3 regions of the Peribacillus sp. NPDC056705 genome follow, and region 3 is predicted to be linked to each of the others. Evidence: predicted binding sites of a transcription regulator. Region 3 holds the regulator's gene; each other region holds the start of a gene.
The links. The regulator LexA, encoded in region 3, represses DNA repair genes until DNA is damaged. The targets are predictions, from matches to a motif close to CGAACATATGTTCG.

Region 1 (3,287 bases), on a different contig from region 3:
CTAAAACTGCTGTATATGACCCTGTGTTCAAATTTTCATTTTGAGTGACATGCTCTAAATTCATAAAAGGTGAGGATAGATCATAAATCTCTTTCCATTCCGAATCGTGGCCACTTGCTGAAATTAATGTAACATCCTCACCTAATCTACCTAAATTTTCAGCAATATTCCTTGCTACTCCTCCAACCGATCTAGAAGATTTTACTGGATTAGATGTTTCATTAGTGATTTTATATTTTGTATAAAATTTCTTATCTACGTTAGCACCACCAATGCAAACAATAGGTGCAATTTCATTTAAAACATAAGCCTTACCAAAGACATACTCTTTTTTGATTAGTCCAGAAATAATATTTGCAATAGACGACTTTGAAATACCGACAATTTCCGATAATTCCTGTTGAGAAATAAATGGATTTTCTCGAATCATATTTAAAATTAACTCTTCTTTTTCATTCATAACATTAGCCATTTTCACACCCCACTTCCAAAACAATTGTTTATTTGATAAACATACGTTTAGTATACGCTTACATTTTTAATTGTCAATTATTTTTTAAATAATAAATTAATTAAACATGACAGCTTGTTGTCGTGTTTTGTATTTCAAATAAATGAATACAATTTATTTTGTGCCTAATGTTGTACCGTTCTTTTTAATTAAAAATATATTTCTGTTAAGGATTGTTGGCAGGCTCATCCCGAGAATAATAGTTACAATACCTACTATTTGTAGTGAAGTAACATTTTCACTTAACAATATGACTGAAACCATTACCGCGATTGGCAATTCTATAGCACCCAATATTGATGACATACTCAATCCAACTTTAGGAACGGCAATAGTGAATAAGAAAACTGGAATAACCATCCCAAATAACCCCAATGTCAAACCATAAATCCAAAGACCTTCGCTAAACAGCGTTCCATTCCAAATAACCTCTGGAGACTGAAAAACAACTGACATCATGAAAGCAAAGAATGAAACCAATACTAATCGATTAGAGGTATTCATATTTGTAGTTGCCCTGCCATTAACAAATAAAAATAGGGAATAACAAAAAGCAGCTGCCAAACCCCATAACCACCCTTGAAAATGTATTTGAGATAAATCAACATCAATCAAACCCGCTGCTGGTATGGTCCCTGCAACCAATATAATTAAAGAGATCAATTCTATTCGACTAGGAAATTCGCGTTTTGTAATACAAGAGATCAACGTGCCTATCCATGTAAATTGAAACAATAGTACAACAGCCAAAGACGCAGGTAAATAGTTCAATGAAAGACCATAAAAAATATTTGTTAATCCTGTAAAAACTCCAGCAAGGATAAGAATTTTAACTCCATTAAAGCTTAATTTTGTTCTGTTTGTAAGAAAGAAAATACAGATGGCGATACAAAAACCGAAAAAAAATTGACTTGTAACTGCTTCAGAGACCGAAAAACCGCTGCGCATTGCTAGTTTTATTATGGTAGAAACTATACCATAGCTACTAGCCGCTATAACTATCAACAAGGGGTACAGATACATCTTCAACATTCTACTTCCTCCTAGAGTTCGTTGTATTATGACTATGATTTTTGAAAAACCTACAAAAATCATAATCTTCAATATAAATCAAAGATAGACATTTTTACAATCAATTTTTAGGTTGATCAATCATTTGTCTGAAATATTTAGATAGCGTATAATTTATTTGTCGATAGAAATGAGAATACTAAAAAGTAAGCAAATTGGTGGAGCAAAAGAATGATTTTATGGTTTCATCCTATTATTTAACTTGTTTAATAACGACTATTTGGTAAAATAGACAATTTCGTCATAATAAATAGCCGAAATTCCGGCGATCATTTGTACTCAAACAAAAGGTAAACTTCTAATGATTACTCTATTTACAATTAAAATAAAACATTCGTTTGCATGACTAAACTATTGTTAGTGAGGATACTTCCATGGATAAAGAGAAACAAATTTTAGATTACATAAAAATAAATCCTTTCATTTCACAGCAAGAATTATCAAGTAAAGTTGGTATATCACGACCTACTGTTGCCAATTATATTGCTAATCTGACGAGACGCGGTGAAATAAAAGGACGCGCCTATATTCTCAAAGAAGAATCATCGGTCGTCTGCATTGGTGGAGCAAACACAGACCGGAAAGCCCGATCAAATCAGGAGGTACGTTTATATTCATCCAATCCAGTAAAAATTACTGAAGCTTGTGGCGGTATTGCACGCAATTTTGCTGAAAATTTAAGTCGACTCGGCTGTAACACTTCACTTATGACCTGTGTAGGAGACGACAAAGAAGGTAACTGGATACTGAATGAAACGAAAAGCCAAGGAGTTGATGTTAGTCAAGTATGGATGTTACCAACAGAACGTACAGGCACTTTTACCACCTTGATAGATATTAATGGTGAAAGTATTGTCTCCATGGCTGATATGAAAATATACGAAAAAATAACAACCTCTATGTTTGAGGAAAGATGGTCTTATATTGTTTCCTCACAAGCTGTTTTTTTGGATACGAATATTCCTAAGGAAAGTCTCAGTTATTTAATTAAGCGCTGCAGAGATGAAAACATTCCCCTTTACATTGACCCTGTATCTACAGCCAAAGCCCGTAAGCTTCCCTTTCATCTTGACGGTGTAGAACTGCTAATGCCTAACCGAGAAGAAGCAGAGATACTTGCAGAAATAAAAATCGATTCAATTAAGGATTGTCAATTAGCCTGTGAAAAAATTACACAGCGTGGCGTTCGAAAAGTTATTATCAAACTAGGTGAACAAGGAGTATATTATTACTCTACTGAGGAATCTGGCCACTTGCCTCCTTTCAAAACTGATGTTGTTGAGGTCACAGGTGTTGGTGAAGCATTTGCTTCATGTGTAATCTATGGTATCCTGAACGAAGAATCTTTAATGAGTGCTTGCCAATTGGGGCTTGCCGGTGCCGCCCTTACCATTCAAACTGAAGAATCTATATCCACATTTTTGAAACCTGAAAAAATTCATGAATTAGTAAAGCTTTTTTCATGAAGAAATATCTACATTTCGTTACTAAAAATCGAAGAGCATCTGCCTTTCTTAAGCAGATGCTCTTTTTAGACGAGTTTCTTCCATCAGTTTAATGACATTACACCAGAATACCGTCTACCCAATGGATAGACGTTTTTTTGGTGTAAATAACGAATAACGGAATGCGTTAAACCAAGTATACGCATGACACTACGAATTTTTTCTTCACCCCATCCCCCCTTTTTGTTGATAACACAGAT
Region 2 (3,287 bases), on a different contig from region 3:
TCGTGAAGGTCTTCAATTGATGCAAGTTGATAATTGAAGCCTGCTTGCATTTCTTCTTCCAATACGATCCACTGAGATGAGTTATCAACTGATACAAATACCTTTGTAGCTTCGATTGTTTGATTTGTCATTTTTTATTTATCCCCTTTTAAATTCAAATTTTTATATAACGGATGCCTTCAAGACCCCTCGCTTGACTACTTTTCGTTGTCGTTAATCAAAGTATATTACGACTACGTTTAATGGTCAACAACATTCCGTAGTTCGTTTTACTACTTTCCGTAGTCAATCTTTTTTTATGTGATATAATTTATTTATGAAGAAGGAAAAGGTGGGTTATTCATGGGGATCAGAGTTAAGTCCAATTTAAAAAAGATTCTTGATGAAAGAAATATATCTATAAGACAGTTAGCTTCCATGACTGATTTGAAATTTGAAACACTTAGAAGACTATATAATGACGATACAAAACAATATCAAAGGGATACCATTGGTAGGATTTGCGAAGTTTTAGAAATAAATATTCATGATATATTGATATTAATTAACGAAGAAAACCACCAATCGTAAATGACTGGTGGTTTTAAGCTATAATTAATTCCATTCAAACCTAATAGTGATTTATTGGTGAACCAAGGTTATCCAAGTCTTGTGAAATATTTAAAATGATTAAATACCTCCACTCGTTTTTAAGTTTTCCTAAATCCACAACCTGATGAACCTCTACTTCATCATTTTCATACTCTTTACTAGTCCCGCAAATCTCATATAAACTTTCTACTAACTCTGTATTATCCCAATTCCTTACGTCTAACTGTACGAACTTTTGGCTTTTTTTTATTTTCATTTTCTTCACTCCTAGTTTTTATTTAAAGGATAAGGGATATTGAGTACTCCTAGTTGATTTAGTTTTGTTAATTACAACCCTATGGTTTTTTGTTGATGTATCCTTAGTGCTTATATTAGAATCATAACTCTTAGCATAGTGAACTTGAACTTGACCAGAGTTGTCCTTAGTTGTCCACTTATTATCATAGTTGGCCATTGTATCTTCTCTTAATTTTTTTACATCAACATCTTTTCCATATTGAGTAGCCGTAGCTGATGATTTTTTCTTAGAATCATATTTATGCTTATTGTAAGCATGATCATTAATAAAGCTCGCTTTGTTTGATCCCCCATTCAATTTATATGGTACAGGATTTGTTTTGGTTTTTGGATTCTTTGGCTTCTTTTTTTTAAGAATGTCCATTGTCATTAATGATGCATCTGATTCGACAGCTGTAATATTACCGTTTATATCTGTTGTAACCATTAACTTTACATCTAAAGTTGTCCCATCTTCATACATGGGGTTGTACATAACTTCACTTGTTGTATTCTTTTCGAATGCTTCTTCTTCTTGAAGTATATCTAATCCATAAAATTCTATGGTATCTAATAATTTTAATCTCTCAAACTCCGCCCAATCCCAATCATCTGTTTCTTCTGCATAAGAAACATTAACACTACTAAACATGAATACCCCTACTAATAATAGTAAAACTAAAAAACGATTCTTTAACACTTTTGTACATCTCCCTTTGAGTTATATTGGTAACAAATACAAATTATACCACAAAAATAATATTTATGTATTATTTTCATCAAAAGTAAAAAATTACAATAAAAAAATCACCAGCGAATGGTGACCTATTGTTCATTTGGTATATTTAGTTACAATCAATTTAACTTCTTTTCTTAAATAATCATCTACTGTAAATCCATTTAGGAATGTTCTGCTTTTTATCCACAGTTGTTTCTTAGGTTTTGCTTTGGTCAACTTTTTCACTCCCTTACCTCTACCGCTACAAGATCCTCAAACTTCACCTTAATAATATGCCCCTTCTCATTTTCCAGCTCTAAATAAATAAGCTTTGTAAACTGATCTAGCCTATGTATCATCCCTGTATACTCCCAATCAAATCCATCTTCCCAAACTGTAAACTTTACAGGTGAAGCAAACTCCATTGCGGTATGTATCTTGTTTTCAAACTCCTCTAATTGGTATTCATCTAATATCGGTTTACTTGACGGTAATAATCCTTATTTACATCATTAAGTAACTTAACGTATTCAGGCAGCATCAATGCTGGTTGCCATTTAAGCTTTCCACGATCTTTTATAGACATAAGAACATCTCCATTTCATTCTATAAATTCATTATAGAACATTTGTTCTTAATTTAGTCAAAAAAATGAAAGGGAAAATTCCCCTTCTAAAGATAACGTAGGTATTTTTCCTGTAGCAATGTTTTAATTAACCCCTCTAAATCCAGATTCCCCTCTTCAGTAGCTGTACCAATCCCTTCTATGTAAGTGTATTCTTCAGTATCAATTATTTTTAGTCCTTCTTGGTTGCGCATGTTTATCCCTCCAAATATCAATCGATAGACGTCAAAATTACATTATTCAGTTTTTCAAATTCCTTTATTGCAAATTGAATTGCTTCTTCTTCACCATATTTTTCACGGCACAACTTCACAGGCATACTATCCTCGGCCATTAGAAATACATGATCATCAAATAACTGTAAGTTAGCCTTTATATTACCGATTCGCTCAAAACTCAATTTCACAAAACCAACCTCCCCCATTGCCTATATATTCATTATATAGGTAAAAAGTCCTCGTGACAGTATTGTGAAGAAATTAGGAATTATTTTTTAATTGTGACAAAAAACGTAACAAACCCTTTTTAATTAGAGTGTTTCTTTTGTATTTCTGATTCAATTCGAGTAATCACCTTGCTCATATTACCATTGATTGTGCTTCCACTAAACCGCAGCGTTTTCCATCCAATTGATCTTAGGTATGCGTCTCGCTTCCTGTCGTGTGCTTTAGCTTTTTTACTTGAATGAAAATCTTTACCATCACATTCAATGGCTAACCGATACTCTGGTAGTGCTATATCAATTCTATACCTTCTTATTGGATACTGTGTAGTTACTTTATAATCCCTCATCCATAATGCTTTCAAGACCCTCTTCTCAATAGGACTTTGACATTTATCCAATTCCACAAAGTATGGGGGAATGTATCGATCCACAGTCACTCCTCTGCTTCTTCGTATGTCCAAGCCTAGAAAGACAAACCCTGATAGGTCAAGTCCAAAAAACACCACATATTCTACCATTGTAAATAAATTTCCTCTTTCTCGTAGGTACAAGCAACTTCTACGAACTTTCTACATATCATTTACCAAAGTAGATACGATTCCATTATTGAATCACCTACTGATTATCTAAAA
Region 3 (3,287 bases):
GACTAAATCGCCAAAAGACGCCTACCTGTTCACAGCTCAATTTAACGAAAAGAATCCCATTACATTAAGTATGGCCGGAAAAGTTAAGCAAAAAGATGCAAAATTTTTAATAAAGAATCCAATGAATGATAAAAAAACGCCAAACAGCACAACTTTTTTGGTTCGCTTAGTAGATGAAACCGGTAATGAAATTAGTGAGAAAAGCTCAATTAAGGTACTGGAGACCGAAAATTTTACTGGTACCCTTCCAGAAGTGCCTAAGTCAGGTGTTTATAATGTAACCATTGACGTCAAGGAAAAAAATGTGGATGGCACTGAAAGAACCCGGACTCTGGTTCGTTCGGTCTATATCGAGAAATAGTGAAATGCCTTCTTATTGAGAAGGTATCAAATTCGAAGGAAAGTCAGTTTGAGTACGGTTTTTTTCTAAAAGAACATTCAATTTTTCTTTTAAAATCATGGTTCGGGATAAGTGCATTTCGAACCTCTTTTTTACCGATTAATACCTTTATTTAATTGAAAAGGTATTTTGTGGGTAATGTATAATGGTATGGTTAACATGAGAGTTGGTTATTCAGCCAAAGGAAAATTAAGGTCGCAATTGTTAATTTAGATATTGATTTAACTGTTGCTCGATGGGGATAGAAGCCAGTCGGGCTTGTGGCAATACAAGAGATTGATGAATTGCAGCGAGACAACGGGTTTAATCTGTCTTTTGATAAGATTCTCTATAAGACAAAATACCTGTTTTAAGTGCAGCATAATTGCCAATGCTTGCATAGCCATAAAACCAGCCCATGAAAATCCCTGCAACCAAGTGATGACGATGACTGATGAAAATGGAAATGAACAAGCCAAGACCCAAAGCGATGGTAGGGATGAATTTTGGGCGAATATGAAATATGACCTTAATTAGTTGAGTAAGAATCATGATGATAGGAATGGCTATTACTGCATCCCAAAAGTTTGTATGGATGGTTGGGAAGTCCATAATTTCACCACCTTAAATAGAAGTTTTCAAAATTAATTTTTACTTTTTATCAAGGCTTTATACTATAATAAAAAAATTCATATTTAAAACTAATATATCAAAGGTTATGCAACCAGGTTTTGAAGATTTTCAGAGTTCAATTTTAAAGCCGTCAATCCATATAATTATATGGATTGACGGCTTTTTCTAGTTGGCCGCGGGAATGGTTTAAAACAACTCGGAAAGAGCCAACATAAACAATCGAATACCACATCGGTGTGCCCGTTCAAGGATGGAACAAATTCAGGAAATACCCATCTTGGGAAGAAAGTCTTCGAGATCTTGCCAATCTATACGTAAACGGGACGTCATGAAATGGAAGTCTATATACAGCTGTCATTGGAGAAAAAAACATCCAAAGCAATATTCGATGCGGGGTATGCCTCGGATCCGAAATATACAGAAAAACTGGTGAACCTTATAAAAACAAGCGATTTAACTAAATATGAAGCAAGTAACGAGGAAGTTTATCATATTGTCAGTAAAGGGGATTCCGTCTCTGCGCTTGGAAAAGCATATGATTCTACACAAGTGAAGATTCAATAGTGGAATGGCTTGGTCGAACTTTACCTTATTAAAGTGAATCATTAAGAATGACATGAAATTTTAACTGGGAACGGTATTTCAACGCTCTCCTTTTTTTGAATGAGCTTCTTTCCAAAGTATTTATATCAAGAGGGATAGTGAACCGTACATCCGTTATAAAAGATGTAATATTCACATGAAAATAGATTCTATTAAAAAATATATCAAAACCTACTCTTCCATATGCATATTGAGAGAATTCGGGACATAAATTAAACAAACAAAAAAAGCGCGGTTAGCGCTTTTAGTGTATTTGTCTATATAAGCCTATTACTTTTCCAAGTATCGAAACATCTCGTAAAATAATTGGTTCCATATTTGAATTCTCGGGCTGAAGCCTTATGTAATCCGGTTCCTTAAAGAATCGTTTTACAGTGGCTTCATCATCTTCCGTCATGGCCACGACGATATCTCCATTATTGGCATTGCTTTGTTGTTTCACGATGACATAGTCTCCATCATGAATTCCAGCTTCGATCATACTTTCACCCATGATTTCCAGCATGAATACATGGTCATCATGCGGAACCATGCTTTCGGGAAGCGGAAAGTATTCTTCTATGTTCTCGATGGCCGTTATAGGCATGCCCGCTGTTACTTTTCCAAGTAACGGAACGTTCACGACATTGGCTTTTGGAATATTGTTCGCTTCCTCCGAATTCATTATTTCAATGGCCCTTGGCTTGGTTGGGTCACGTCTAATCAGGCCTTTACTCTCCAGGCGGGATAAATGTCCGTGTACTGTTGAACTTGATGCAAGTCCCACTGCTTCGCCAATCTCCCGTACGGAAGGTGGATACCCTTTTTGGCGAACCTCTTCTTTAATGAAATCAAGAATATCTTGCTGCCGTTTTGATAGTTTAGTCATTAGTGCACCTCTTCCCCAATGTTCTTTGCTATATTATAGCATGGCCCCCAACTCTATACAAACATAAGTTCGAATTTTGTTGTTGACTGAAACAAACGTTCGTATTATAATTTGGTCATAACATACGAACGAACATTCGCTTTGGAGGGATATTTATGAAAAAATTATACAAAAATTATATTTATACGATTCTATTAGCGGGATCAGTATTTATCTTTTCAATTTTATTCTCTTGTACATTGAACAATGATCAAAAAAATGATTTCCTTTCTATAGAAGTAAGTGAAGGTGACACCCTATGGGGAATTGCCGAAGAATATGAAGAAGCAAATTTGACAAAAAAAGAATTCATTGGTTGGATAGAAGAGCATAATGGAGTAAGGGCAGATTCGATTAAACCCGGTCAAGTCATCGTCATACCGGTTAAAGGGGAAGAACTTGTCCAGAATTTGGCCAGTGAGCAGTAAGCAGTGAAGGTAGGGTATTATGAAAGCGGTAATCTATTGTAGGGTCAGCACAGAAAAAGAGTCACAGGAAACATCATTGGCAAGGCAGGAAGATGAATTAGTCAAATTGGCAGAAAAGATGGATGTTGAAGTCATTTCCATAATAAAAGAACAGGCTAGTGGTTATGAGTTAAATAGGGATGGCATTTTTGACATGCTCGAACTATTTAAAACCAAAGAAGCTGAAGTACTATTAATCCAGGACGAAACGAGGCTGGGAAGAGGGAATGCCAAAATAGCCCTTTTCCATGTCATCCTTAAAGAAGATGTGAAAATTTATACGCTCTCACACGATGGC

Region 1: the regulator LexA is predicted to act here: its motif matches at 1,910-1,923, upstream of ACFRAK_RS15125 (carbohydrate kinase).
Region 2: the regulator LexA is predicted to act here: its motif matches at 2,207-2,220, upstream of ACFRAK_RS21640 (YolD-like family protein).

Annotation. Positions count from the first base shown of each region.
Region 1 covers NZ_JBHTYI010000010.1:161,124-164,410, reverse strand. The annotation lists gene ACFRAK_RS15135 (carbohydrate kinase) at 1-472, opposite strand, end outside; gene ACFRAK_RS15130 (EamA family transporter) at 626-1,534, opposite strand; gene ACFRAK_RS15125 (carbohydrate kinase) at 1,957-3,048, shown strand.
Region 2 covers NZ_JBHTYI010000026.1:4,254-7,540, reverse strand. The annotation lists gene ACFRAK_RS21660 (hypothetical protein) at 1-131, opposite strand, end outside; gene ACFRAK_RS21655 (helix-turn-helix domain-containing protein) at 343-570, shown strand; gene ACFRAK_RS21650 (hypothetical protein) at 611-847, opposite strand; gene ACFRAK_RS21645 (hypothetical protein) at 866-1,567, opposite strand; gene ACFRAK_RS21640 (YolD-like family protein) at 1,828-2,061, opposite strand; gene ACFRAK_RS21635 (hypothetical protein) at 2,258-2,404, opposite strand; gene ACFRAK_RS21630 (hypothetical protein) at 2,422-2,616, opposite strand; gene ACFRAK_RS21625 (endonuclease domain-containing protein) at 2,736-3,173, opposite strand.
Region 3 covers NZ_JBHTYI010000008.1:49,202-52,488, forward strand. The annotation lists gene ACFRAK_RS12735 (esterase/lipase family protein) at 1-361, shown strand, start outside; gene ACFRAK_RS12740 (hypothetical protein) at 704-991, opposite strand; gene ACFRAK_RS12745 (hypothetical protein) at 1,346-1,576, shown strand; gene lexA (transcriptional repressor LexA) at 1,860-2,483, opposite strand; gene yneA (cell division suppressor protein YneA) at 2,639-2,950, shown strand; gene ACFRAK_RS12760 (YneB family resolvase-like protein) at 2,970-3,287, shown strand, end outside.